3 regions of the Moritella sp. 24 genome follow, and region 2 is predicted to be linked to each of the others. Evidence: predicted binding sites of a transcription regulator. Region 2 holds the regulator's gene; each other region holds the start of a gene.
The links. Region 2 encodes FliA, which starts transcription of late flagellar genes. Its sites were predicted from a motif close to CTAAAGNTNNNNNNNNNNNNGCCGATA; they were not measured.
Positions count from the first base shown of each region.

Region 1: the regulator FliA is predicted to act here: its motif matches at 3,796-3,822, upstream of HWV00_RS15980 (flagellin).
Region 3: the regulator FliA is predicted to act here: its motif matches at 7,510-7,536, upstream of HWV00_RS06205 (VC2046/SO_2500 family protein).

Region 1 is NZ_CP056123.1:3,581,760-3,592,069, reverse strand. Features, by position in the region: gene HWV00_RS16000 (flagellar basal body rod C-terminal domain-containing protein) at 1-12, shown strand, start outside; gene flgL (flagellar hook-associated protein FlgL) at 18-1,256, shown strand; gene HWV00_RS15990 (flagellin) at 1,375-2,193, shown strand; gene HWV00_RS15985 (flagellin) at 2,669-3,496, shown strand; gene HWV00_RS15980 (flagellin) at 3,915-4,733, shown strand; gene HWV00_RS15975 (flagellar protein FlaG) at 4,793-5,206, shown strand; gene fliD (flagellar filament capping protein FliD) at 5,298-6,692, shown strand; gene fliS (flagellar export chaperone FliS) at 6,741-7,163, shown strand; gene HWV00_RS15960 (hypothetical protein) at 7,166-7,483, shown strand; gene HWV00_RS15955 (6-hydroxymethylpterin diphosphokinase MptE-like protein) at 7,493-9,604, shown strand; gene HWV00_RS15950 (Bcr/CflA family multidrug efflux MFS transporter) at 9,697-10,310, shown strand, end outside.
Region 2 is NZ_CP056123.1:3,452,617-3,462,926, reverse strand. Features, by position in the region: gene flhA (flagellar biosynthesis protein FlhA) at 1-1,666, shown strand, start outside; gene flhF (flagellar biosynthesis protein FlhF) at 1,716-3,212, shown strand; gene HWV00_RS15335 (MinD/ParA family protein) at 3,215-4,090, shown strand; gene HWV00_RS15330 (RNA polymerase sigma factor FliA) at 4,092-4,817, shown strand; gene cheY (chemotaxis response regulator CheY) at 4,918-5,301, shown strand; gene HWV00_RS15320 (protein phosphatase CheZ) at 5,314-6,063, shown strand; gene HWV00_RS15315 (chemotaxis protein CheA) at 6,075-8,225, shown strand; gene HWV00_RS15310 (chemotaxis response regulator protein-glutamate methylesterase) at 8,298-9,539, shown strand; gene HWV00_RS15305 (ParA family protein) at 9,566-10,310, shown strand, end outside.
Region 3 is NZ_CP056123.1:1,358,382-1,368,691, reverse strand. Features, by position in the region: gene guaD (guanine deaminase) at 1-703, opposite strand, end outside; gene xdhC (xanthine dehydrogenase accessory protein XdhC) at 804-1,643, opposite strand; gene xdhB (xanthine dehydrogenase molybdopterin binding subunit) at 1,668-4,094, opposite strand; gene xdhA (xanthine dehydrogenase small subunit) at 4,087-5,505, opposite strand; gene HWV00_RS06210 (GntR family transcriptional regulator) at 6,017-6,742, opposite strand; gene HWV00_RS06205 (VC2046/SO_2500 family protein) at 6,910-7,398, opposite strand; tRNA gene HWV00_RS06200 (tRNA-Tyr) at 7,600-7,684, shown strand; tRNA gene HWV00_RS06195 (tRNA-Tyr) at 7,786-7,870, shown strand; tRNA gene HWV00_RS06190 (tRNA-Tyr) at 7,988-8,072, shown strand; tRNA gene HWV00_RS06185 (tRNA-Tyr) at 8,190-8,274, shown strand; tRNA gene HWV00_RS06180 (tRNA-Tyr) at 8,380-8,464, shown strand; tRNA gene HWV00_RS06175 (tRNA-Tyr) at 8,561-8,645, shown strand; gene HWV00_RS06170 (type II secretion system protein) at 8,872-9,387, opposite strand; gene HWV00_RS06165 (response regulator) at 9,684-10,310, shown strand, end outside.

The sequences.
Region 1 (10,310 bases), 130 kb from region 2:
GCAGCGAGGTAATAACGATGAGACTAACCAATAATCAAATTTTCTCTCGCTCGATGCAGGATATGTCGCAAACGCAAAAGCGCTTAAATACAGCGCACTCGCAAGTGACATCGCAAGAAAAATTTAGAACGTCAGGTGATGCACCAGCTGAAATTGCGAAATCGAATTATTTGAATGATGAAATCAAAAAGAATAGTCAATATCAAACCAATGGCTTGATGCTTCAGGGCACATTGGGTTTAGAGGAAACAACGCTTAATAATTTACATACTGCGATGGAACGTGGTCGAGTACTTTCTGTTCGCGCGCTCAATGGTGCGGTTGATACACAAGATAGATACGCTATTTCGTTAGAAATAGGGCAAGTACAAAAAGAAGTATTCAGCCTGACAAATAGTAAAAATGCGAATGGAGATTTTATCTTTTCTGGCACGTCTGCGCATTTACAAACATATGTAAAGGACGACCAAACAGGTAAATATACTTATCGTGGTAATGAACAAGATAATGACATTCAAATAGCGACCAATGTTTACGTCAGTAGTGGTGATAACGGTAAGCGTGTTTTTGAATCTGCGCCAGCTCGGTTAACTGCGAATACGAGTAACCTTACCGGTAACCTGACAGCGGCACAGACTGAAGTCGTGAATCAAGGGCAATACGATAATTACCATGCCAATAATTATGATCATAATAATCCGGCTAATAATACGTTCAAATTAAATATCACTGCACCGTTAATTCCGGGTAATAGCGATACATTTGAAATTCTTGATAGTACGAACACTGTTTTACAAAGTGGTAATTTTACCTCTGAAAAAGGCATTCGTTTTAATGGTGTCAATATTACAGCTACTGGTGGAGCCCCCGGTAGTGTCGACATTTCCTTAGCACCGCCTAAAAATGTCAATATTTTGGACACACTTGAATCCTTAAAAGAAGCATTAGTTGATACGTCATTATCTAAAGAGGATTTCCGTGAACGTATGGCCGATGCGCAGGTTGGTATTGAAAATGCGAAATACTCGGTGATGTCGACCATGTCAACTATTGGTGGACGTAATAATACAATCACACGTGTTACAGAATCGAATGAATCATTCAAAGTGATTAACCAAGAAGCGATGGCAATTCTTACCGAGGCAGATCTTGCCGCGGCAATGACAGACCTAACAAAAGAACAGAATGTACTTGAGATGAGTTATCAATCATTTAATAAAATCAACAACTTGAGCTTATTTAATTCGATTGCTTAATTTGGCACATAATTTGCAATTTTAAACATATCTATAAAATAGACAGATTTTACGCTTAACTAAATTTTAACTTTGGCACTGCCAATATTTAATAGCGTTATATACAGAGGGAAAACTAATGGCTATATATGTAAACACTAACGTTGCGTCTTTGAACTCACAACGTAATCTAACGAATTCAACAAATGATCTGCAAACATCATTTGAACGTTTATCATCAGGTAAACGCGTTAACTCAGCAGCAGATGACGCGGCTGGTTTACAAATTGGTTCTCGTTTAGAAGCACAAGTGAATGGTTTAAACCAAGGCGCTCGAAATGCTAATGATGGTATCTCAATGGCGCAAACAGCGGAAGGTGCGCTAGACGAAACAACCAACATGCTACAACGTATGCGTGTGCTTTCAATTCAATCTGCGAATGGTTCAAACAGTGACGCTGACCGTACCGCATTAGATAAAGAATTTGGTCAATTAAAAGACGAGATTAACCGTGTTGCAAAAGACACGACATTTGGTGGCGAGACGCTACTTGATTCATCGTTTAATAATGATTTTCAGGTTGGTGCTGATGCGAACCAAGTGATTAATGTTACGATTGCGACTAGTATGGGGACTGGTGGCTTATCAATTGCTGCTGCGACGATTGCTACGGCAAGTGCGTCACAAACTGCGATCGCCGATTTAGACAGTGCGATTGCACAGGTAACGGATGTTAGAGCGGATCTAGGTGCAAAACAAAATCGCTTCTCATCAACAATTCGTAACGTAACAAATATTGCTGAAAATGTGTCTGCATCTAAATCACGTATTATGGATGCTGACTTTGCTGCTGAATCTGCACAATTAGCGCAAAACCAAGTATCACAACAAGCAGCAAGTACGATGCTAAGTCAAGCGAACCAGCAATCACAAGTTGCTATGTCGCTATTAGGCTAAGAGGGCGGGCTCCCTCTGGCCCCTTTGGGGCCGCCTAATACATTGCTTTTACCTATATCCTTATCGCGAACGTCCTATGTAAGCGTATAGGTAAAAGTATTCTTATCGATCCCTTACCTTTATCTCTATTCTTGCTCATCCCTTATTTAATCGTCTTACGTTAGTCTTTCTGATTTATTGAATTCTATTTTCACTCCACTTTAGCTTCGTTTATGTTGTCTTAGCTATCTGGGCTGACAATTATTTGTTGTCGCATATTATAGGGTGGCAAAATGACGGCAAAATTTTGGCTGCAGGATTAAATATACTTATTAATGATGGCGTTAGTTATATCGCACTATTTTTAAATAAGTTAAAACTCAATAAAAACAGTGGCTTGTGTTTTTATTGAGTTTGATGTCTTATTTGGCACAGTGATTGCTTTATCTAAGGTATATAAACTTATCCAATTTGAAGCAAGCAAAAGGAAGATACCGTGGCCTTATATGTAAATACAAATGTAGCATCTTTAAATTCACAACGTAATTTGACGAACTCTACAAATGCGTTACAAACATCATTTGAGCGCCTGTCTTCTGGTAAGCGTGTTAACTCTGCTGCGGATGATGCTGCAGGACTACAAATTGGTTCTCGTTTAGAATCTCAAATTAATGGCTTAAATCAAGCGTCGCGAAATGCTAATGATGGTATATCTCTTGCTCAAACGGCAGAGGGCGCATTAGACGAAACCACCAACATGCTACAGCGTATGCGAGTACTTTCAATTCAGTCTGCCAATGGGTCAAATAGTGCTGCGGATCGTGTTGCACTTGATAACGAGTTTGGTCAATTGCAGCAAGAGCTGAATCGCGTTGCCGATGATACGACATTCGGTGGTATGGATTTACTTAATGCAACGTTCGATCAAGACTTTCAAATCGGTCCTGATGCGAACCAAATTATTAATGTTAAAATTGCGACGAACATGAATGCGGCAGGTTTAGGGGTTGGCTCACTAGGTACGGATATTTTACAAGCTTCAACAGCACAACTTGCTATTACAAATATCGACTCAGCGATAGCGACTGTGACTGAAACTCGTGCAGATTTAGGTGCGAAGCAAAATAGATTTTCATCGACGATTCGTAATTTATCTAATATTTCAGAGAATGTATCTTCGTCTAAATCGCGTATTATGGATGCTGACTTTGCTGCTGAATCAGCAAAACTGGCTCAGAACCAAGTATCGCAACAAGCGGCGAGTACTATGCTTAGCCAAGCGAATCAGCAATCTCAAGTTGCGATGTCATTGTTACAAGGCTAATTATTATTCTAAGCTTATTAGACAGTTATTCAGGCCGATAAGGCCTGGGTAATATTGTTACCCTACGACAATCTGATCACTTAATTATTCCCTTCTTATTTTCGTTCAATATATTGATTATAATAAATTTAATGTAACTTACTGTTATATTTATATTAGTCATTTCTAATGCCAATCTATGTACTCATTTTAATATAATGTAACATTAAGCACATCTGTTTAAGTTGTTGATATATATCTTTAATTACATCTTTTTAAATTCAACATGTTAAATATGCACGAAAAAAAGGAAAATAATTCTAAAGGATGCTTTTTTAATGTCGATAAGGATTATAACAATACAAAAAACTGATTATTTATAAGGGCTGTATTTTACATACACAGCAGTCCTTTACAGGATTTCTTTTAGGAGACGAATATGGCTGTTTATGTAAATACCAATGTAGCATCTTTAAATTCACAACGTAACTTAACGAATGCGACGAATGACTTACAAACTTCTTTTCAACGCTTATCATCAGGTAAGCGTATTAATAGCGCTGCTGATGATGCTGCAGGTTTACAAATCGGCTCACGTTTAGAGTCGCAAGTAAATGGTCTAAATCAAGGCGCTCGAAATGCTAATGATGGTATTTCACTTGCTCAAACAGCAGAAGGCGCGTTGGATGAAACAACGAATATGTTACAACGTATGCGTGTGCTTTCAATTCAATCTGCGAATGGTTCAAATAGTGATGCAGATCGTTCAGCGCTAGATAAAGAGTTTGGTGAGTTAAAAGAAGAGATTACGCGTGTATCAACAGATACAACATTTGCTGGTGAGAAATTGCTAACAGGCGGTTATGCTGCAGATATTCAAGTTGGTGCCGACGCTGGCCAAACGATCAACCTTAAAATTTCACAAAACATGGGCGCGACTGCGCTTGGTTTAACTGGTACAGTGACGATTTCAAGTGCTGGTGGCGCACAAGCTGCAATTGATAAATTAGACTCTGTATTAGCGGTTGTAACAGACACTCGTGCAGAACTAGGTGCGAAACAAAACCGTTTTTCGTCAACCATCCGTAACATTACTAATATTTCTGAAAACGTATCAGCCTCTAAATCTCGTATTGTTGATACTGACTTTGCTGAGGAATCTTCTAAACTGGCACAAACTCAAGTACAGCAGCAAGCGGCAAGCTCTATGCTAAGCCAAGCTAACCAAACGTCACAAGTCGCTTTATCACTACTATAATCGTTTAGGTTTACTTTTGCCCTGCACCTTGCGGGGCATTTTGGTCTTTGGGGGCTACCATGTCCATTGATAACAATGTGGATAATAAGAGCATTCGTTTTTATCCAGACCCTGTAATGACAAAAGAACCTGTCATTACGAATCCTGCCGTTTTAATTTCACAGAATGAAGTCCCTTCATCTGAAGAAGTACACCTATCTACACCTAAACTTACTGATAATATAGATCTGGAACAAAAATTGCTTGAAGCAAAAGATACGCTGCAAGCTCATTTTGATGTTAATAATAAAAAGTTAAATTTTAGTGTCCATGATGATACAGGACGTATGGTTGTGAAGGTAGTGGATCCCGATAGCGGTGAAATACTGAAAGAACTACCGTCAGAAGCTGTCTTGAAGATGGCGGCTAACATTGAAAAGTTTCAGGATAATATATCAGCTAGTTCAGGGCTCTTATTTGATGAGATGGTCTGATTGAAATAGCGTGATAAAATAGTCGAATGTTTAATATAAGAGGCAATTGTTTGCCTCTTATATTATCTATAGATGAAAATTAAGGATACGCATGGCTGGTATAACAATGGCTGGTTCAGGCTCTGGTTTAGACCTTGAATCTATCATTACCTCATTTGTAAGCGCTGAAAAAACGCCAAAAGAAACGCGACTGAATAAAAAAGAAGTCGCAATAACCACGGAACTATCTGGCGTTGGCACGTTGAAGGCTGCGCTTGCCGATTTTAAGTCAGTCTCGGGTCAACTCGGTAATACCGATTCTTTTTTCCAGAGTAAAACGAATATTCGTTATCAGGGGCGAACGGTCGATCAAACGGCTGCTAATGCCAGTGGTGATACTGCAGCTTTACCCATTATGATTCAAACCAAAGGTGTTGTGCCAAAGGGGGCATTTGATGTTGAAGTTAAACAACTTGCTCAAGGTGCGCGATTAGAGTCAGACTTCTTACCAGACAGAGAATCAAAACCGGGTCAAGGTATGCTGTATTTTGATGCGGGTAAGAATACTTTTCAAGTTAATGTCAATGTGACTGATACCTTGCAAGACATTCAGATGAAAATTAATGATGCTCCGGATAATTACGGTATTAGTGCGAATGTTATTAGCTCTGATGTTGGCGCTAAAATCATTTATACCTCAGATAAAAGCGGTAAGGAAAATGGATTAACTGTATTTACTTCTGACTCAAGTCTTAATCGAATTTCGTCGAGCATGGTTGGGCAGCAAGCCACAGATGCAATCATTACTGTCGATGGCAACATCATAACCAAAGATAACAATATCTTTAATCACGCAGTATCTGGTGTCACGATCACTGCCAATAGTTTGACGAAACTTAATGAACCAGCCAACTTTTCTACTGCGATTGATCATGCTGCTGTCAAGGATCTGGTTTATGGATTTGTCGATAGTTATAATAGTTTGATGGATACTATTAATGTTTTGACTAACCCTGAAACAGGGGTTCTTAAGTTAGATCCGACAGCTCGTAGTGTGAAGCAACAGCTGCAAACTATTTCCGGTGGTGTAGTTGAAGGCGCTAATAAGCGGCTAAATACGTTATATGCTGCAGGTATATCTCTTGAAGAAGGCGGTATGTTATCCATTAGCCCATTTGGAAAAAATGGTGGTCAATCGGGAACTCAGCGCTTAAATGATGCAGTAAGTAACTCATTAGATGATCTTGGCAAACTTTTTGCAGGGGATAATGGTATTGCCGCGCAAGTCAATAAATTGTTGAGTGAAAGCCTAGGCAATCGAGGCATGATTTCCCTGCAACAGGATATGCTTAATGGTAACTTGCGTGATATTGAAGATGATCGCATTAAATTAGATCAACATATTTCATCATTTGAAAATACATTACGGAAAAAGTACACGGCCTTAGATAATACTGTTACACGATATAATGCCACCGGTGATTATATTCGCAATGTATTAGGCTAGTGATATTATTTTTTGATATTTATATACATTAATAGTTAGGTAAAAAGCATGAGAGCTAATATAAGACGTTATCAGCAAGTTAGTCGTGAAAGTGGTATTTCTACGGCAGATAACCACCAGGTTATTTTTATGTTGTTACAGGGATTGTTAGACTCTGTTGCTGTCGCAAAAGGCTGTATTTTACGTAAGGATATTGAAGGTAGAGCAAAAGCGATTAATAAATCAATTAATATCACATCAGGATTGATTGATGGTATTAATCATAAGGTTCATCCTGAAATTGGTGAAAATTTTGATGCGCTTTACCGCTATATTCAACTCCGCTTGAACGACGCATCATTAGAGCAGTCAATAGAACCGTTGGATGAAATTACGACGTTAGTAACGCCTATCAAAGATGCGTGGCTGAACATTCCTCAAGCAGAAAAAGAAAAAGCAGAAGCGATTCGTAAGCAAGCAAGTGGTGCTTAATTATGGATGTCACTGACGTTGAACTGATGGCTCACATTGACGCTTTATCTACAGACGCTAGCGAAGCGATTAGGGCTGAACAATTGACATTATGTGATCAATTGTTGATTCAACGTCAGGGTTTGATTGAGCAACTTATCACGTTATCAGATCCTGCTCAAAATCCTCGAGTACACACTTTCTTATCGCAAATAATATCTGATGATAACACGCAGATTACGCGATTAAACGCATTAAAATCAGATGTCGAATCTCAACAAGTTACTACTAAACGTCGGTCTAAATCGATTAACCGGTATCTTGCTATCAAACAGTTTTAGGTTGTTATTATGAATCAATTAAACCTCGATATAGCAGCTCAAATTGCTGCTTTAGAATCACAGCAGAAACAGCGAAAAAAACAAGTTAGTTTGGCGCATGAAATTGATGCCATTCGTGAGGCTGCCCAGCCTAAAGTAGACCCTATTGCTGTATATGAAGCGAACATGCTGGCTTTTCAGGATTATATACCTAATATTTATAATGCGTTTACTGCTTACCGACCCGCTAAATTCGAATTAACACAAGTTGATGAACTGTTACACCTGGTTGATATCGATAATAATTTTGTACTGGGTGAAGAGTATTTCCGTGATAGTTTGATTGATTTTGAGCAATATCGTATTAACCCTAAGATGGCGCGTCTTGATTTTACTAAAGAAGCGGATTCTGTAGCCGATTTTATTCACGTTAAATACTTAAATAAATTAATTAGATTGTGGTCTGGTTCTCACGAGAAACATAAGGAAGAGTTTATCTTACCTGAAGCAATAAACATGATGGTTTGCTTTGGTTTAGGATTAGGTTACTTTTTACCGGAAATGCTAACTAAACATAGTGTTAAACGTCTCTATATCTATGAACCTGAAAATGATTTTTTTTATGCGAGTTTATTTACGCTCGATTGGGCAAGCATTTTAAAACAGCTTGATGAGAGTGGTGGCAGCATTCATTTCTGCCTTGGTGCGGATGAGGATGAATTTTTTACTGATATCTCTAATGAGTTGATGGTAAAAGGGCGTTATGATGCGACTTTTAACTTTTGCTATCAACATTATCAAAGTGAGCAAGTCAATAAGGCGTTAGAAAAATTCAACGCACAAAATTATCATATCGCATTTGGTCTTGGCTTTTTTGATGACTCATTATTGGCGTTAGCACATCAATATCACACCCTAAATAAACATGTACCTTTACTCGCAGAAACAGCCCCTTTACCTGAGTGCGAGACGTTACCGGTATTTATATTAGGTAATGGTCCATCGCTGGATGAGCATATTGATTACATTATTGCTAATCGTGATAAAGTCTTGTTGGCAAGTTGTGGCACGACACTGCGCGCATTACACCAATATGGTATTAAGCCTGATTTTCATCTAGAGATGGAACGCACTAAAGTTACCCACTCAGTACTGAAAACGATTGGTGATGATGAATATGTAAAATCAATACCCTTGTTAACATTAAATACTGTTACACCTGATGTAACTGATTTATTTGATCGTCAGTTAATGGGTCTGAAAGCGGTTGAACCATCAACATATATTCTTCAAAACGAGGAACTTGGTTTTGATAAGGATCGTTTAGCGTTATTAATCTATTCGAATCCGACGGTGTCAAACCTTGCACTATCTTACTTTACCCAAATGGGTTTTAAAAATATTTACTTATTTGGTGTAGATCTTGGTTTTAGTGGTGAAGCACATCACAGTAAGAAAAGTATTTATTATAATAACGCTGGTGATGACAAATTATTGTTTGATAAAAAAGCCTTGTCTGGCTTTGTGGCACCCGGAAATCATGTTGAAGAAGTTGAAACAACGATGATTTTCCAAATGTCAGCAAAAGGGCTTGGGGAGTTATTAACTTTCTATCCAGATGTAAATTGCTACAATCTGAGTAATGGCATTAAAATTGAAAATACGATCCCTGCCTATCAAGCAGATATTACATTGCCTGATATGACATTGGATAAAGTTGAATTAATTGACCGAATTCTAGCTCACTATTCTTCAGACACTCGTGATTTAGCTGTACAGTACAGCGCCGTATTACACGAAAATATATTTGCTGATTTTGTTGATGAGATGATTAGTTTACTACAATCCCCTGTGGCGTCTCGTTATGATGCTTTGCAGCAATTACATCAGCAGTTTATTTTATTGCACAGTAAATATGATACTAAGTATTCATTCTTAGTCGAAATGTTACGTGGCACTATGCAGCACTGTCATGCGATGATAATTAAAGTATTATTGTTACCAGCGGACTCTGAACAAGGGCTCGTATATTATCAAGAAGCTATCGATATATTTATGGCCTATCTTGAAGAAGCGAAAGATAAATACCAGCGTGAATTATTTCAAAAGGATAATACTCAGTTATCTGAAGATTGGACTTAATGCATATTTAAAATAGGGCGTAATAATAGGATAAGACTGCACCTTACTATTATTTAGGTATATAATCATAAGCCATTCAAATAGCGTGGCTTATGATGAAAACATATTTTTTAATCCCTTTTCTCGCATTATTATCAGCATTGACGCCTCTTGCGGTCGATATGTATTTACCGGCAATGCCCAATATTGCCGGTGATTTTAATGTTTCTATTGAAATCATTCAAACCACACTCAGTACTTATCTATTAGGCTTTGCGATAGGGCAATTATTCTATGGTCCGCTAGCGGATAGCTATGGCCGAAAGCCTGTGCTTATCTGTGGCCTTATCACCTATTTAATCGCGAGTTTAGGTATTGTTTATGCGGGTTCGATTGAACAATTTAAGTGGCTACGTCTATTGCAGGCTATTGGTGGTGGTGCTGCATCCGTGGTTGTTAGCTCATTACTTCGTGATTTATTCTCGGGTTCGTTATTTTCTAAAATGATGTCTTACGTCGTTTTATCGATGACATTAGCCCCACTTGTTGCGCCGTTAATTGGTGCGCAATTATTAGTATGGTTTAGTTGGCACAGTATTTTTGTCGCACTTGTTGTCCTTACTAGCCTATGTTTGGTGGTGAGCTACCTTGGTATTAAAGAAACATTACCCAAAGAGCGTCGTGTTACGTTTAACTTACCTCAGGTATTTAGTAATTATTGGTTGAT
Region 2 (10,310 bases):
ACGTATTTCGGAAGTAAGTGCACGTTTTACGCTTGATGCGATGCCGGGTAAACAAATGGCCATCGATGCGGATTTGAATGCCGGTATTATTGATCAAGAACAAGCAAAGCAGCGTCGTGAAGATGTGACGCAAGAGGCTGATTTTTATGGTTCGATGGATGGTGCAAGTAAATTCGTAAAAGGTGATGCCGTTGCGGGTTTATTGATTTTATTTATTAATATTATCGGTGGTTTAATCATCGGTATAATGCAACACGATCTTAGTTTCTCTGAAGCCAGTCGAATTTATACATTATTGACCATCGGTGACGGACTGGTTGCGCAAATCCCATCATTACTTTTATCTATTGCTGCTGCGATTATTGTTACTCGTCAGAATAAAGATGAAAAATTGGGTACGCAAGTCAGTAGCCAAATGGTGGCGAACCCGAAAGCGCTTGCTGTGGTTGCAGCTATTATGACCGTGATGGGGTTAGTACCTGGTATGCCACACCTTGCCTTTATTGGTTTTGGTGTGATTACAGGTGTCTGGGCTTGGTGGTTAATGAAGAAACAAGCTAAAGCTGCAGAAGAGAAAAGCTTGGTGCCTGAAGATGCTGCAATTGAAGCTAATTTAAATGATCAAAAAGACCTTGATTGGGATGATGTTAAGCCTGTCGATACTATTGGTTTAGAAGTTGGTTATCGCTTAATTCCGCTGGTTGATAAAAGCCAAGGTGGTGAGCTATTAAATCGAATTAAGGGTGTGCGTAAGAAGCTATCTCAAGAATTAGGTTTTTTGGTACCAGCTGTGCATATTCGAGATAACCTCGAATTACCGCCAAACTGTTATAGTATTAACATTATGGGGGTATCAAATGGTGAAATCGAAATCTTCCATGATAAAGAGCTCGCGATTAACCCTGGTCAGGTTTACGGCAAGATAGATGGTATTGCAACCATTGACCCTGCTTTTGGTTTGCCTGCTTTGTGGATAAACCCTCAACAGCGTGATCAAGCGCAAACCCTAGGTTATACAGCTGTTGACTCTGCCACGGTTGTTGCGACACACTTAAGTCAGCTGCTCCTAAATAATGCAGCGCAACTGCTCGGTTATGAAGAAGTACAGAATTTATTGGATGTGTTAGCGAAAACCCATCCCAAACTTGTTGAGAGTTTAGTCCCTGAAATTTTACCACTGGGTATCGTGGTTAAAGTACTACAAGGCCTACTTAACGACAATGTACCGATTCGAGATATTCGTACGATTGTTGAAACGATGGCGGAATATGGTACTAAGACACAAGACCCTGAAGTATTAATTTCGGCGTGTCGAGTGAGCTTACGTCGAATGATTGTACAAGACATTAATGGTATCGATAGTGAACTACCTGTAGTGACGCTAGCGCCGGAATTAGAGCAAATATTACATCAGTCTTTACAAGCTGCGGGGAGTGACGGTGCTGGTATTGAACCTGGTTTAGCAGAACGTATGCAGTCCTCACTCACTGAGGTAGCACAAAACCAAGAATTAGCAGGACAACCAGCGATATTACTTACCTCTGGTGTACTAAGATCGACATTGGCGAAATTTGTGAAATACTCAATACCGTCATTACGCGTATTATCATATCAAGAAGTACCTGATGATAAACAGATTCGAATTGTCAGTGTTGTTGGTCAATAACGTGTTAATAAAATAAATTAAAGTAGCGAACTGAACTAAGGATGATAAGTTGAAAATAAAGCGCTTTTTTGCCAAAGATATGCGAGCGGCATTGGCTGAAGTCAAAGAGGTTCTTGGCCCAGACGCTGTTATTATGTCTAACAAAAAGGTTACCGGTGGTATTGAAATTGTTGCTGCTGTGGATTTCTCCGAAAGCAAACCCGCTGCAACAGACAAACCGAGTGAACCTCAACAGGTAACAAATAAAACAGAGCGTCAACTTTCTGAAGATTCCGTCAATTTATCGGCATCAAAATTTAGCTTTAAGAAGCTAATGAAGAATGAACCATCAGCACCGACTGAATCAGAGAAAAAGACCGCGCCTAATGACTCACTAGCCAGTTTATTAGCACGCCAGCAAGAACACCAACAGCAAATGTCACAAGCAATAGGCAGTGATGACAATGCCAGCGAATCCAATAATTGGGATACCAGCTTCTTAAAGAAACCGGTTGCACGCCGCTTTGCTGAGCGTCCTAGTGCTGCGCCAGCTACATTAGCTGAACAAAATGAAATGCGTGATGGTATGGCACGTAAACCACAGCAAAGTGGTTATAAACAATTTGAAGCGGCACCTGCTAAAGCGGATAACCAGCAAGACATTAGTGCGATGAAGGCCGAGTTAGCCTCTATACGAAAGTTGCTTGAACACCAAGTATCAGGATTACAGTGGCAGGAAGTTGAACGTAACGAACCTATACGTGCTATGTTGATCAAGCATTTGGTCAAAATAGGCTTTACAGAAGTCGTTGCTGACCAGTTAGCTAACTGTGTGGCTGAAGACTGTTCGATTGAGTCGGCTTGGGATCAAATACAAGCGCTATTAACGGATAATGTATTAATTGCGCAAGATGATATTTTAAGTAAAGGTGGTGCTGTTGCATTAGTTGGCCCTACAGGGGTTGGTAAAACGACAACAATCGCCAAATTAGCGGCAAAATTTGCCATGTTACATGGTTCTGATAACGTCGCATTGATTACCACTGATACATATCGTATTGGTGCTCACGAACAATTAGCCACTTATGGCCGTATTATGGGCTGTACTGTTAAGGTTGCCCGTGATGAAGCAGAGTTGGCACAATACTTGTATCAATTAAGAAGCAAACGTTTAGTGTTAATTGACACTGCTGGTATGGGTCAGCGTGATAAACGCTTATCTGAACAGCTCGATACATTAGTTAATAATGAAAAAGTCGTGATTCGTAACTATTTAGTTGTTCCGGCGACCGCACAGCGTAGGGTTGTACAAGAAACATTAGAGCACTTTCATCATATCCCGTTATCGGGTTGCATTTTAAGTAAAGTGGATGAAAGTTTAAGTCTCGGTGAGATTTTAAGTGTATTAATACAGCACGAACTACCGATTGCATATATTACCAATGGGCAAAGGGTTCCTGAAGATATAGATTCAGCCAATGCACAGCAATTAGTTCGAGCTGTACTCAATAGAGATACGCTAGAAGAACAAAACGATACGCATTTTTGGTTAGGCGATGATAAATAGTAATGAATAAAAATATTTTTTTCGATCAAGCAAGTGGTCTAAGACAAATGAGTAATAACAAAAAAGTTAAAGTTATTGCCGTCTCAGGTGGTAAAGGTGGCGTAGGTAAAACTAACGTAACACTAAATATGGCGGTATCTCTCGCGGCTCAGGGCAAGCGAGTTATGGTTTTAGATGCCGATCTTGGATTGGCAAATGTCGATGTTTTACTCGGCTTACGCGTACATAAAAATATTTCTCACGTTATTTCTGGTGAGTGTACATTGGATGATATTTTAATTGAGGGCCCAAATGGGATCTTAATTGCGCCCGCTACATCGGGTACTCGTTCGATGGTTGAGTTGTCAGTGCAAGAGCACGCAGGCTTAATACGCGCGTTTGCAGAATTGAAAACACCAATTGATGTACTTTTGGTTGATACCGCAGCTGGTATTTCAGACATGGTATTAAGTTTTTGCCGTGCATCGCAAGATATCCTAATGGTGGTGTGTGATGAACCAACATCTATTACGGATGCATATGCATTAATTAAATTACTATCAAAAGAACACGGTGTTCACCGTTTTAAAATTGTGGCTAATATGGTGCGCAGTTTACGTGAAGGCCAAGAATTATTTACTAAATTGACACGTGTAACGGATCGATTCTTAGATGCAACATTAGAGCTTGTTGCTTGTATTCCGTTTGATAACAGTGTTCGTCAATCCGTTCGTAAGCAAAAAGTAGTTGTAGATGCATTTCCAAAAGCACCTGCCTCACTTGCGTTTAGAGCGTTGGCAAGTAAAGCTGCAACTTGGCCTGTACCGAATAAAGTCGGTGGTCATCTTGAGTTTTTCATTGAGAACTTGTTTGAGAACAAAGCTAGGGTAGAAGATTGAAGTGAATAAAGCATCCGCTTACAGTAACATCCAGTCGCAACAGAGTAATGCTGTTGAGCAATTCGGTTTTTTAGTAAAACGAATCGCTCACCACTTATTACTGCGTTTGCCGCCGAGTGTTCAGTTAGATGATTTAATCCAATCGGGTATGATTGGATTACTGGATGCTGCACGTAATTTCGATGGTTCTAAAGGCGCTAGTTTTGAAACGTATGCTGGTATTCGTATTCGCGGCTCAATGATTGATGAAATGAGACGCGGAGACTGGGTTCCAAGGTCGGTTCATAAAAATGGGCGCGATATTGCAGCAGCCATTGATCGGATTGAAAAACGGACTGGCACGGATGCAAAAGATACGGATGTCGCTGAAGAATTAGGCGTAAGCCTTACTGACTACCATAGTATGTTGATGGATGTTAACAGTGGGCATATATTGGCGGTCGAAGATTTGACGGCGAGTAATGAAGATGCTTATTCAGTTTATGAAGGTAAATCAAGTACCCCTTGTTCTGACTTTTCTGAACAACGTTTTCAGCAAGCACTAGCAAACTGCATTAAGACATTACCAGAAAGAGAAAGCTTAGTTTTATCACTTTATTACGATGAAGAGTTAAACCTAAGAGAGATCGGGGAAGTGCTTAGTGTCAGTGAATCTCGAGTGAGTCAAATTCACAGTCAAGCAATGCATCGAGTGAAAGCGCGTATGCACGCTTGGTTGGATGATTAAGTTTAATTGGTACCGTATTTCTAGTACCTGGATATTGAAGTAATATATTTATGGGAATCAGGGACTGTAAATATTGTAATTACTTATTTTGGAGAACAACTTGAAAAAGCAAATTAAAATTCTTATTGTTGACGATTTTTCTACGATGAGACGTATCATTAAAAACTTACTGCGTGATCTTGGTTTTAATAATACATTTGAAGCCGATGACGGTAATACCGCACTTCCAATGCTAAAAAACGGCGATTATGACTTTGTTGTAACTGACTGGAACATGCCTGGAATGCAAGGTATTGATTTGCTTAAAGAGATTCGTAAGGATCAAGCACTATGTCATATCCCAGTATTAATGGTAACAGCAGAAGCGAAACGCGAACAAATTATTGAAGCGGCTCAATCTGGCGTGAATGGCTATATTATAAAACCGTTTACTGCTGCAACACTAAAAGAAAAATTAGAGAAAATCTTCGAAAGAATTCAATAAGCAAGGATGCGCATGAGTGAACAACAAGAATCGTTGATTTCGTTAGAGAAAGCCAAAGAACTGGTCACACTACTCGAGTGTGGTCAGATTGAAATGGCCAATGACATAATTATCAACATCCAAAATGCAGATTCAGAAGCTCTATTTGAAAAAGTTGGCGTATTAACACGCCAATTGCATGATTCATTAAACGATTTCCAATTAGATACGCGTATTGAAAGCTTAGCAAAAGATGAGTTTCCTGATGCTCGAGAACGATTGAATTACGTTATTGAGATGACAGATAAAGCAGCGAACAGAACAATGGACGCTGTGGAAGCTTGCTTACCAATTGCAGATAGTTTTAATGATCGTATCCAGCAAGTGCTACCGAGCTGGAAGAGTTTGATGAGTCGTGATCTACAACTAGGCCAATTTAAAGAACTTTGTAAATTATTGGATGATTTTCTTCAAGTTTCAGTATCTGATGCCGATAGTCTAAGACAGTATTTAACTGAAATTTTAATGGCTCAAGATTTTCAAGATTTGACAGGTCAAATGATCCGTCGTGTGATTAACTTGGTGCAAGAAGTAGAAGTTAAACTGGTCGAAATGTTAACTATGTTTGGTGAGGTTTCAAAGCCACTGAATAAAGTCAATGAACCAGTTAAAGAAATAAATGGTATCGAGGCCGAAGGTCCAATCATGAATGCGAGTGAACGTGTTGATGTATTAGACGGCCAAAATGATGTTGATGATTTACTGTCAAGTTTAGGATTTTAAGGGAGATATTGATGAGCTTTGATGTTGATGAAGATATTCTACAGGACTTTTTGATAGAAGCATCTGAAATTCTAGAGCAACTCTCTGAACAACTCGTTGATTTAGAAAAAAGTCCAGAAGACTCGGAGTTGCTTAATGCAATTTTTAGAGGATTCCATACAGTTAAAGGTGGCGCTGGATTTTTAGCATTATCAGAACTGGTTGATATCTGCCATGGTGCAGAAAATGTGTTTGATAGCCTGCGTAATGGCTTAAGAGCCGTTACTCCAGAACTGATGGATGTGATTCTTAAATCATTGGATTGTGTAAACGAAATGTTTGTACTGATCCAACAGAGAGAGCCATTAACGGCAGCAGATCCTGCGTTAATCCATCAACTTCATTTGCTTACTCAACCTGAAGTTGCTCCAGTTGCAGTGCTAGAAACTGTTGTTGAAGCAATTCCTGAACCTGTCGTTGCTAAGACTCCTGCTGCGAGTGATAGCACTGAAATCGATGGCATGTCAGAGCTAGAGTTTGAACAGTTACTTGATGAATTACATGGAAAAGGCAGTGCGCCAACAGTCACTAAGACTGCAGCACCTGCGCCAACTCCGGTTGTTTCGACAAGTGTTCCGGCAAGTTCAAATGCTGATTTTACTGATGACGAATTTGAAAAGTTACTTGATGAACTACATGGTGTGGGTCAACACGGTGTTTCTATTACTGAAGCACCTGCACCAGCACCGACACCTGTTGCCGCTACATCTGTAGCGTCGAGCAGTGGTGATATTAATGATGATGACTTTGAAAATTTACTTGATGAATTATACGGTAAAGGTAATGCGCCAAGTGCTGCGACGACAGTAAAAAGTGTTGTTAGTGCAGCTGAGCCTGTCGCGTTAGCTCCAGTCGCTCACTCTGAAACGGCTACTGCAACAGCAATCGTAGCACCCGTTGCGAAAGCAGCGCCTGCCGCTAAAGTAGAGAAAAAAGCGAAACCACAGGCTGATTCAACAGTACGTGTTGATACGCGAACGCTTGATGAAATCATGAATATGGTTGGTGAGCTAGTACTTGTTCGTAATCGCTTAGTCAGTTTAGGTATTTCAAGTAATGACGAAGACATGACGAAAGCCGTGTCTAATCTTGATGTTGTTACTGCTGATTTACAAGGCGCGGTAATGAAAACGCGTATGCAACCAATCAAAAAAGTGTTTGGTCGTTTCCCTCGTGTTGTACGTGATTTAGCGCGTAGTTTATCAAAAGATATTAATCTTGAAATGATTGGTGAAGAAACCGATTTAGATAAGAACTTGGTGGAAGCTCTTGCTGATCCTCTTGTGCATTTAGTGAGAAACTCGGTTGATCACGGTATTGAAATGCCAGAGATACGTGCAAAAAATGGCAAGCCACGCCAAGGTAAAATTACTTTATCCGCATCGCAAGAAGGCGATCATATTCGTCTTAAAATTGTAGATGATGGTGCGGGTATGGACGCCGAACGATTAAAACAAATTGCGGTTAAACGTGGGGTACTTGATGCTGATTCAGCAGCTCGGATCTCAGATAACGAAGCATATAACCTTATTTTTGCTCCAGGTTTCTCAACCAAAGATCAGATATCAGATATTTCTGGTCGTGGTGTTGGGATGGATGTGGTTAAAACGGGTATCAGCCAGCTAAATGGTACAATTTCAATTGACTCAAAACTGGGTACTGGTACAACGATTGAAATTAAAGTGCCGTTAACATTGGCAATTCTACCAACATTGATGGTTGAAGTTGGTAAGCAAATCTTTGCTTTACCGCTGACAAGTGTTAATGAAATCTTCCATTTGGACTTAAATAAAACCCATGTAGTTGATAATCAGCTGACTATTATTGTCAGAGAAAAAGCAATTCCACTATTTTATTTACATGATTGGTTAACCAAAATGGAACCACAAGCTACTAGTCGTAGTGATCGTGGATTAGGACATGTAGTTATTGTTCAGTTAGGTATTAAGCAAGTAGGTTTTGTTGTTGATAGTCTTATTGGTCAAGAAGAAGTTGTTATTAAAGCGTTAGACAACTTATTACAAGGTACGCCAGGTATGGCAGGAGCAACAATCACCAGTGACGGTGGTATTGCTCTGATTTTAGATATTCCAAGTCTCTTAAATCATTACGCAAAACGCTAATTTGTTAATGCAGGGATTCACATCCCTGTGTGCTTTTACATTGAAGTAAACACATTGAAGTAGATAGATTAGATGAAAATAAAGGTTTTAGTCGTTGATGACTCTAGTTTTTTCAGACGTAGAGTAAGTGAAATCATTAATGCAGATCCAGAGATGGAAGTTATTGATACTGCTAAAAATGGTGAAGAGGCCATCACGAAAGCAAAGCTGTTACGTCCGGATGTAATTACGATGGATATTGAAATGCCTGTACTTGATGGGATTTCAGCGGTGAAAGCGATTATGAAAGACACGCCAACACCCATTTTAATGTTTTCATCATTGACTCACCAAGGTGCTAAGTCAACGCTTGAAGCATTAGAAGCAGGTGCGGCTAACTTCTTACCTAAAAAGTTTGAAGATATTGCTAAAGATAAAGCGGATGCTGTTCGATTACTGCAACAGAACATTAAAGAAATAAGTAAGCGTAGAGGCTCATTAAGAACACCTCGTAGCACGTTAAGTTCGCAGTCAAGCATCGTAAAGCCAGCAATAAATACAATTGCTAATTCGACTGTTCGTACTGCAACGTCTGAAAATCGTCTAAATACGACGATTTCACGCCCAAGTTTAGAGTCGAGCCGACTGAATACGGCGAACACGCTGGACGCTAGGCATGTATCTCATGTTGAGAACACAAAACCAGAACCTCGTGTTTTGGCTACGCCAAGTCGCGTGATTAAACGTGCATCAGGTAAAAAATACAACTTATTGGCAATCGGTTCTTCGACAGGTGGTCCTGTTGCATTACAAAATGTGTTAACACCGTTACGCCGTGATTTTCCTCTGCCAATTTTGTTAATTCAGCATATGCCTGCCACGTTTACGTCAGCGTTTGCAGCGCGATTGAATACATTATGCCAAATTACAGTAAAAGAAGCACAGCATGGCGATCGTTTACAACCAGGTGTCGCTTACTTAGCCCCAGGCGGTAAACAAGTTCTGATTGAAAATAAAGCCGGTGGATTAACATTAAAGGTAATGGAAAGTCCTGCTGGTATTAATTATAAGCCGAGTGTTGATATTACATTTGGTTCTGCTGCTCAGTCATATCGCGATAAAGTATTAGCGATAGTGTTAACAGGAATGGGTGCAGATGGTCGTGATGGCGCTAAATTATTAAAACAAAAAGGCAGTACGATATGGGCGCAAGATGCACAGTCTTGTGTTGTTTATGGTATGCCTCAAGCAATTGTTAACGCTGGGTTAGCTGATGAACAAGTTAATCTAGACCAAATTGCAGAACGCATTAATATTGAAGTTGGCTGCCGATAGCGGCAAGCGGACAAGGTAGGGTAAAGTTGAAAGTTTGGACAGTTGCTAATCAAAAAGGTGGGGTAGGGAAAACGACCACTGCAATTACTTTAGCAGGTTTGCTGGCAGAGCAGGGGCAGCGGGTATTATTAATTGATACGGATCCCCATGCGTCATTAACCAGTTATTTGAATTACGAAAGTGATGATTTGACTGTTGGATTATTTGATCTTTTTGTAGCGCCAACGCTTGATGCTGAACTTGTTCATAATGCGACGATAGAAACACCTTATAATGGTATTAATTTATTACCGGCGACAATGTCACTTGCCACATTAGATCGTACCTTAGGGCATCGAGATGGCATGGGACTGATATTAAAAAATATTATCACGTTAGTTGCTGGTGATTATGATTATGTCATCATTGATTGCCCACCTGTATTAGGGGTGATGATGGTGAACGCGTTGGCAAGTAGCGATCGTATCTTAGTGCCAGTGCAAACGGAGTTTTTAGCGTTAAAAGGTTTAGACCGAATGGTAAAAACCTTTGAAATTATGCAGCGTAGTTGTGCGAATAAATTTAAGTATACGGTGATACCAACGATGTTTGATCGCCGAACTAAAGCATCGCTTGTGTCGTTACAGACGCTGCAGCAAAATTATAGTCAAAATGTCTGGCGAGCAGTCATTCCTGTGGATACACAGTTTAGAAATGCCAGCTTAAAACATATGCCACCATCAATGTATACTCGAAGCAGTCGAGGCGTTGCTGCTTATTCGGCATTATTAC
Region 3 (10,310 bases), 2.1 Mb from region 2:
ATAAATGCGTATGCATGTATAAATCAGGGAACTCACCTAACAAGCGTTTTGCAACATCAAGTTGTTCTGGTGTACTTGTCGGGGCAAAGCGAGGCGTAACCGCATAATGCAATCGACCTTTTTGATGCCAGCGTTCAATTAGCTCTTTACTGTCTTCGTAGCAACTTTCAAGCGTATCCGTTAAGAAATCAGGAGCGTTGCGATCCATCATCACCTTACCGCAAATAATACGTAAATTACGTAACTCAGCTTGGGTAAAGAAGCTATCAACCGATTCTTTATGCACAGTACCAAATACCAATGCAGTCGTCGTACCGTTACTCATTAATTCTTGTATAAAGATCTCTGCCACTTTTGTTGCGTGCGCAGGATCATTAAACTTACTTTCTGCAGGGAAAGTATAGTTATTTAACCAATCTAATAATTGCTCGCCGTAAGACGCGATCATCCCCGTTTGTGGGTAATGCACATGGGTATCAATAAAACCCGATGTAATGATCTTATTTTCATATACTTTAACGTCAATATCGCTGCGTTCATTCGCAAGAATATCGTCTGCGTTACCAACCGCTTGCACAATACCATTTTCAATAATCATGGCACCATCAGCAAAATATTCGTACGAATTTTCCATACCGACTTTATCGGGATCACCAATACTATGTGCTATTGCTGATCGGTATGCTGTTCGAATTGTACTCATTTAACTCATCCTTCGTTATGCTTTTGCATCGTATCTCACGCTATCCTAATACTCTCGAGATTGCGTGTCTATAATATATGTTTACAAAACACTACCTATATTAGGCTAGCTTCGCAATTTCACTATTTACCTGCGTTAAATTAGGTTTTTGTTTGCTCTCTAATGTCCTGCCTTGGTATGTGGCGATTAACTCACCTGCGACCGAAATGGCAATTTCAGCAGGATGTTTACCAACAACGGCACTAATACCAATCGGACAAACCATTTGATTAATCTGAGTATCAGTGAAATCACGCGCACGTAATCGATATTGAAAGCGTTTTTTCTTGGTTTGCGAACCAATCATGCCAAAATATTTCGCATCTCCTCGCTTTAAGATAGCTCTCGCTAAATCAAAATCAAGTTGGTGGTTATGCGTCATAACTAAATAGTAACTGTCTTTCGGCATATCACGAACATCACCAACTGGATCATCACTGACTAGCTTGGTGACATTATCAGGTAACTGATTTGGAAATTGGTCTTCACGCTCATCAATCCAAGTTACTCTAAACGGCAACGTAGCTACAACATGTAACAAAGCCTTTGCCACATGCCCAGCACCAAATACCACCAAGTGATGCAATGACTGGCCTATCGGTTCAAACATCAAGGTCGCGCTACCACCGCAGCATTGCCCGAGTCTCGCACCTAAATCAAAACGCTCGACGGTTAATTTATCCGTGCCATCAACTAACATCTCGCGCGCCATTTTCGTGGCTAAATGTTCTAAATGCCCGCCGCCAATCGTCGCATATTGCTGATCTTGTGTGATCAACATTTTGGTTCCAGCATCACGCGGAGTCGACCCATGATGTTCAAGTACCGTGACCATGATACACACTTCACCACGCTGCTTTAACTCCGCAAGCGGATCAATCCAATTGTCTTCAAACATCATAATCCCTCCTCGCTAAACACGCCGTTAAACAGTCTCGCTGAGTATTTCAGTCTCAGTGATTCGCGTGTTTTCTGCTGTACCTTTGTTCGCGCTACGCTGAAAATTTTCAGCGTCTTGCACCGCCCATAGCACCCGTTCAGGTGTTGCAGGAGTATCTAAATGCGGTACATATTGATGCTCTGCAACACTTGCGGCTGCATCTCGTAATGCGCTCCACACAGACATGCCCAGCATAAACGGTGGTTCACCAACGGCTTTCGAGTTATAGACGGTTTGTTCTGGGTTGCTGCGGTTTTCAACCAAATGCGTTCTGAAATCAATTGGCGTATCGGCAATCGCAGGGATCTTATAACCCATAGGGCCATTCGTCGCGAGTTTACCTTTATCATTCCAAACCAGTTCTTCGGTTGTTAACCAACCCATACCTTGAATGAAACCACCTTCGATTTGGCCTATATCAATATCAGGGTTTAGTGACGCGCCCACATCATGTAGAATATCCACACGTAAGGTTTTATACTCACCCGTTAATGTATCGATAAGAACTTCAGAGCACGATGCTCCATAAGCATAGTAATAAAATGGGCGGCCCTTTGCGGTCGCATGATCGTAATAAATTTTAGGGGTTTTATAGAAGCCAGTACTTGATAGAGAAATCTGATTAAAATAAGCGAGTTGGATCAAATCGGTAAACGTCATAATTTGTTCACGAATCGTCACGGTATTATTACTGAAAATAACCTCTTCATCGGTGACACCAAAGTGGGCGACACAAAAATCAATCAGACGTTGCTTAATAGTACGAGCAGCATTTTGCGCCGCTTTACCATTTAAATCGGTACCCGACGATGCCGCTGTCGGTGACGTATTGGGTACTTTACTGGTATTCGCTGAGGTGATTTGAATATTATCAATATCCACTTGGAACTCTTGTGCAACAATTTGCGCAACCTTGGTATTAAGCCCCTGCCCCATTTCAGTACCACCGTGGCTTAATTGCATACTGCCATCGGTATAAACATGCAGTAATGCACCAGCTTGGTTTAAGAAGGTCGCTGTAAATGATATACCAAATTTAACCGGGGTTAACGAGATACCTTTTTTCAGAATTGGACTGGTTTTATTGTACTCATCAATTGTTTTACGACGTGCTGCATACTCACTTGTCGCTTCAAGATCTGCAACCAAATCATGAATAAAATTATCTTCTACTTTTTGATAGTAGTGCGTCACATTACGCTCGTCGATACCGTAAAAATTCACTTTACGTACATCTAATGGATCTTTACCTAGCTTTCCGGCAATTTCATCCATAATGTGTTCAATCGTCATCATACCTTGCGGGCCACCAAAACCACGGAATGCAGTGTTTGATGCGGTATTGGTTTTACAACGATGGCCTGTAATGGTCGCATCACCTAAATAGTAGGCATTATCAGAATGGAACATGGCACGGTCAGTGATCGAGCTTGATAGATCCGGTGAATAACCACAGTTACTCGCTACGATAATTTCAATGCCGTTGATTTGGCCATCATCATTAAAGCCAACTTTGTATTGGTTAAAGAAGGGATGGCGCTTACCTGTCATCATCATATCTTCAACACGCGGTAAACGGATCTTAGTTGGTCGTCCTGTTAACTTCGCAAATACGGCACATAAGCATGCGGGGCCTGCAGCTTGCGTTTCTTTACCACCAAAGCCACCACCCATACGACGCATATCAATCACAACCTTGTGCATCGGTACGCCTATCACTTCAGCAACGAGTTTTTGCACTTCGGTTGGGTTTTGCGTGGACGCATACACGATCATGCCACCGTCTTCAGTTGGCATCACTGACGCGGCTTGCGTTTCTAAATAGAAATGCTCTTGCCCACCAATGTGAATACTGCCTTCTAAAATATGCGTTGCAACAGATAAGGCTGCTGCCGAATCACCGCGTTTTTGTTGATGCGACTCAGTAACAAAACTTTTCTTTGCGAGTGCTTCTTCAACACACAAAATAGCGGGTAGCTCTTCGTATTCAATGATCGCGGCTTGTGCAGCTTGACGTGCAATTTCCATCGAATTAGCCGCAACAGCGATGACTGCTTGACCCAAGTATTCAACCTTACCGTCGGCCAATAATGGATCGCCAGGTAAAATGGCCCCGATATCTAACTCACCAGGTACGTCCTTAGCTTCAATCGCTAATTCAACCCCCTCAAATTCATAACAAGGCGTGAGATCAATCTTGGTGATGTTGGCGTGTGCCACATCGCTCATACGCACATAGACATGTAATTGATTGGGATATTCGAGGCGATCATCCACATAAATAGCTTCGCCTGTTACCTGAATACCCGCACTGTCATGCTTTACATTTTTACCGACACCCGTTTTAATCGACTGATTCACTTGTGCTAACAATTGCGGCTGTGATAATTGCACTTTATTGTGATTAGACATAAGACGTTACCCGCGTTTCAATTGTGGTGTTTTGTTGTTCTAAATAAAATTTCTTCAGTAGGTTCTTCGCTGCAAGTGAACGATATTCTTTACTGGCACGAAAATCTGATAATGGAGAGAAGTCTTTTGCTAATGCTTGCATTGCTGCATCCACACTTTCATATTCCCATCGCGCTCCTAACAAGATTTGCTCGGCATGTTGAGCACGCATAGGTGTTGCTGACATCCCACCAAAAGCAAGGCGTACATCCATCACGACATTATTTTTTAAGGTAATGTTAAACGCACCTAATACCGCTGAAATATCATCATCAATACGTTTTGATAATTTATACGTACGGAATACTTGGTCTTCGGTCGGTAAAGGAATAATAATTTTAGTAATAAACTCTGCTGCTTTTTGGGCTGTCACTTTATAGCCCACAAAGTAATCTTCTAAATCCATCAAGCGCACAGCATTACCACAACGTAATTCAACCTGTGCATTAAGTGCAATTAATGCTGGCGGTGTATCACCAATCGGCGATGCGTTACCTATGTTGCCACCAATAGTGCCTTGATTACGGACTTGTAATGACGCAAATCGATGTAATAAGTCACCAAAGTCAGGAAAGTATAATGCTAAGGTGCCATAGCTATCCGTTAAACTGCGTGCGGCACCAATTTCAATATGGGTATCAGTAACAGAGATATCTTTCATCTCAGCCACATGACCAACAGAGATCAAGGTATTAATAGGACGGTGGAACTGTGTTACTTCTAATGCTAGATCAGTCCCCCCCGCCACAATTCGTGCATCAGGGTGCTTCACTAGTAGCGCAGCTAAGTCAGCTATATTATCTGGTGAATAAGCCTGTTGACCGTCCCCTATTAATACTTGTGTGCCGCTTCGCTCAATCGTATTAAGTTTTGCGACGGTTTCAGCCTCTAGTCGTTCGAATGCATCAACCACATGGGGTTGCTCTGCTAACGACAATGCTGAATCAATAATCGAACGATAACCCGTGCAACGACATAAGTTACCCGCTAATGCTTCAAAAATAGCGTGCTTGTCTGCTGACGGTGTATTTTTGCTTAACGCAAACATCGACATTACAAACCCAGGAGTACAATAACCACATTGCGTACCATTAAAATCGACAAGTGCTTGCTGCACTTGATGTAACGAACCATCTTTCGATTTCAAATCTTCGACAGTGATAAGTTGCTTACCGTGTAAAGCGGATACAAACGTAATACACGCATTTACCGACGTATAACGGATCCGCCCATCGACAACATCACCGAGTACAACAGTGCAAGCACCGCAGTCTCCTGATGCACAACCTTCTTTTGTCCCTTTCTTCGCCTCTTCTTGGCGTAAGAAATTAAGTACTGTGGTGTTGGGTGAAAGGTCAGATACCTGACACATCTTTTGGTTAAGTAGAAACTTAATCAAGTCGTACCTCCTGCGTTATTCCGTAACATTGACATTGATTGCTCGTGTTTTTTTATAATTAATCGTGTCTCTAAAATCAAATCCTGACCCGAGAGTCAACTTATTGTTACATAAAAATAACAATTGAGACACAATTTAATGCAATCTTTATGGTGATATATATACAATTATAGTGAAAATTAAATAAGGCATTAATCATCAGAACCATTTATAAGCGCCACTAAAACTGAAAAAACAATACAAAAATATCTATAACAATGAGAATTACTTAATATAGATCAGTAAGTAATAAGTAGAATAATGGCGAAAGCCCTCGCTGAGATGTTAAATAATAGGCTCTAACGAGCTGATTTATGAATTAGTATTTTTGATAAGATTTAACTCTGCTTTTGTAAAATGCAGAAACAAAAATGCCAAATCACTGTGGATTTGGCATTGTTTGTATACAATTGAATAAAATAATAGACCTGATTTATTTAGCTTATTACTTTTTACTTAACACATTTGAAAAAACAACATGCAGATCACTCGACACCGTTTCACCATTAAAATTTAACTTGGATTCAATATGCGCTAAATGTTCGCGCATTAATAAGCAGGCTTTCTCTGTATCCTTCGCTTCAATCGCATCAAGCAAGCCACTGTGTTCATCTAATACACAGTGTGTACTGGTCGCAACTTCATATTGCGCAATGATTAACGAACTTAATGACACCAGACTACGTTGAAAGTTAAATAAAGGGACATTACCTGACATAGCTGCCAATTCGAGGTGGAATTCACCCGATAATCGAATCGCTTTACCTAAATCACCTTGTTTCGTCGCTTCATTTTCTTCTACTATTAACTTACGTAAATGAGAAATCTGTTTACCCGTCGCATTCTCGACTGCCAGTTTGGTGATCGCATCTTCTAATGTATGCCGTGCTATAAACACTTGTTTTGCTTCGTCGACAGACGGTGACGCAACAATCGCACCACGATTAGGGCGGATAACAACAACTTGTTCATGTGATAAACGTAATAAAGCACGACGTATAATAGTGCGACTCACACTAAAAATATCACCCAGTGCTTCTTCATTTAATTTTGTTCCCGGAGGGAGACGTCGTTCAAGAATGGCATCAAAGATATGCGCATAGACGATATCGTCTTGAGCCATTGAGCCTGACTTGCCTTCTGCTTCTACAGAACTACTTAGACCAGACATGATTTTCACCTGTTAAATGAATGACAATAAACAGAACAATGCTTATTAAATACGATGGCGTATTACCTATAACCTGACGTTTATTACTATAAAGTCATAATATGTTAACACCGTGTAACAATCTAGCCTTATCTTGTGTACTATCTTAAAAATATTTAAAACAATCTTTAGCTATATTCTGTAATTTTGAGCGGCTTGTCTGCGTCATAACTATTTAATACATCTAATAAACTGGCTGTACTTGATTGGTTTTCAAATGGTAATGCAGGATTTTGAAGGGAATGCTCGGGCTGAGTAGCTTGCGCTAGCTCATTAGCCGTTGGTTTAATCAAAGACTGGTGTGCTAATTTTTGCTGTAATAGGTGAGAACTATTATGTAATACAGACTCAGCAACATACTTAGTATCTCCGACATCAACACCGACTTCAGATGCAAAGCAAATTTCTAAACGCATTGCGGCCATGTTATTCGTTGCAGCATATTCATTTAACCTGACCATACGCGCAGCATCATACGCTGACGTATCAACGACAGTTTCTTTCACTTCGATCTGTTTTTGATCTGATATATCAGATGACAACATACTTAATAACAGAGAAAATTTAGCTCTATCACCATTTAAAGTACATTTATTTAATTGTTGGCCGAGTTGCAGCTCATCAATTAAGGCATGTTGTCGTATCGATTGAACGTAAATAAGTTACCTCTTGAACAATATTGCGCGCAGAACAACCAAATTTTGCCGCGAAATAATCAACTAGTAAGTTATCGGCCTGTTTTTCTAAATATTTAGCTGTTTATTCGAAATTTTTATTCACATACAGACTTTTTCTGATATTATCCGTTCCGTACTTGTGGAGGGGTTCCCGAGTGGCCAAAGGGATCAGACTGTAAATCTGACGGCTCAGCCTTCGAAGGTTCGAATCCTTCTCCCTCCACCACAATATTTAAATTATGTTGATAGCATCATTACTTATGTAAATGAAAAATGTCGACATGATACAACATCTACCATTGCGAGTAGATGAAAAAAGCATTACGTGGAGGGGTTCCCGAGTGGCCAAAGGGATCAGACTGTAAATCTGACGGCTCAGCCTTCGAAGGTTCGAATCCTTCTCCCTCCACCATCATTTAGCTTTACTGATTAGTTAAATTAATTCGTACATTGTGGCCAATGATACTTATTATAATCATTAAAGTGAATACAACATCTACCAATGCGAGTAGATGAAAAAGCATTACGTGGAGGGGTTCCCGAGTGGCCAAAGGGATCAGACTGTAAATCTGACGGCTCAGCCTTCGAAGGTTCGAATCCTTCTCCCTCCACCATCATTTAGCTTTACTGATTAGTTAAATTAATTTGTACATTGTGGCCAATGATACTTATTATAATCATTAAAGTGAATACAACATCTACCAATGCGAGTAGATGAAAAAGCATTACGTGGAGGGGTTCCCGAGTGGCCAAAGGGATCAGACTGTAAATCTGACGGCTCAGCCTTCGAAGGTTCGAATCCTTCTCCCTCCACCATCATTTAGTTTTGCTGATTTTATTTATTCCTAAACGAATAATTTGAATGAATCATCAAAGCGATACAACATCTACCAATGCGAGTAGATGAAAAAAGCATTACGTGGAGGGGTTCCCGAGTGGCCAAAGGGATCAGACTGTAAATCTGACGGCTCAGCCTTCGAAGGTTCGAATCCTTCTCCCTCCACCATCATTCTACTTTGTTGATTTTATATTGTGGCCAATATAATCACAGTCATCAGGGTAAAATAACATCTAGCAATAGATGAAAAAATAGAGAAAATGTGGAGGGGTTCCCGAGTGGCCAAAGGGATCAGACTGTAAATCTGACGGCTCAGCCTTCGAAGGTTCGAATCCTTCTCCCTCCACCACTCTCTAACTCTTCTGATAATACCTTCTTTTTTATACTTCCAGTTCTTATTACCTAACTACCCTATTTATTCTTTGTCTTTGTAATAGAATAATTAATACCCTTATCAAATAATGTATTACTCATTCTTATTTATTTCTTCGTTTCATCATTACCTACATGTGAAATAACGAGATTAAAAAGGACGAATACGTCGCCCTTTATATTATCTTCAATGTTCATACAACCTAGCAGCTACTATCAAAAAGAATAATTTGATTCACACTGTATGGCTGGTAAAGTACTTGGCAATAATCTCCCGTTCCATTTTCTTTATATGTATACGAATCACCGATAGCAATCACTAATACACGGTGAAGTTCATCATCATAAGCCCTACTTGCATTGGTCACGGTAAACTCATCACCCAAATTAAGTAGCTGTTTCATGGCGTCTTGATAAGCGATAGGATAACCCTTACACGTAAAATAACCTTCAACTTTCGCAGACTGATCTTTATCTACAATATTGTCATTGTCCGCTTTTGTGTCGTAGCATTTATCCTCTACACCCAAAATCACAGACTTATAATAAATCAAATCAATGGCGATACGTAAATCAGCAGCCACACTGGCAATCTTAGCTTTTTTAGCGTCACTCGAAACGTCAATGAACTTAGGTACAGCAACTGCCGACATAATCGCCAGGATCACAATAACAACCGCCATCTCAATAAGCGTAAACCCTTTATCCCTAAACCTCATACATACCTTTATTTTTGATTAAACACTGCGTTTATCATGATTAAATCCCATAATTAAGGCATTATAATTCAACCAATGATAACCATAAAGTATTTTATAGGTATCTTTTTTTTACTTATTTTTCGTTTATATCAATGATTTAAAATCCACGATTATTCGCACAAAAAATATCCAGTTAACAGTGCTAGCCAACAAAAATAAGCACCTCTTAAGACAGCTTTATGCATACCTGCTATTGTGGCTAGCATAAATAGTGAGTGACTAAACTATCCATCACCTTTGAGTATTGAATAAACATGAATCAGAATTTTGACTATCGAAATAAACGCGTACTCATTGTGGATGACCAACGTGCTTTTCAGATCATGCTCAAAACCATGTTACTTAACTTTGGTGCGAAAGATGTTACGCATGTGGGTAGTGCTGAAGATGCATTAAAGCTGTGTCGAAATGATAGCTACGACTTACTTCTCGTTGACTACAACCTTGGCTCAGGTCTTAATGGTCGTCAGTTATTCGAAGCATTAAAAGTCAATAATCTATTGCCTATTCACACGGTATTTTTCTTAGTGACGGGTGATAACTCTAAAGCGATTGTATTAAGTGCAATTCAAATGAGTCCTGATGATTATTTGATGAAACCATTTTCGCAAAATGAATTAAATTTACGCATTCAAAAAGCCTTTAATAAAAAAGAAGCGCTTTTACCTATCTATCAAGCGATCAAAGACAACGATTTTACGCAAACAATGGACGAGTGTGATAACGCTATCATCTATTCTGCACGCTATCGTAATTTTTGTCGTTTGTTTAAAGCTGAGCTATTAATTGAAAAAGAAAAATATGCCGACGCGCGTATTATCTTAGAAGACTTTATTGAAGATCATCCACATACTCAAGCACAACTACTGCTTGGGCGTGTT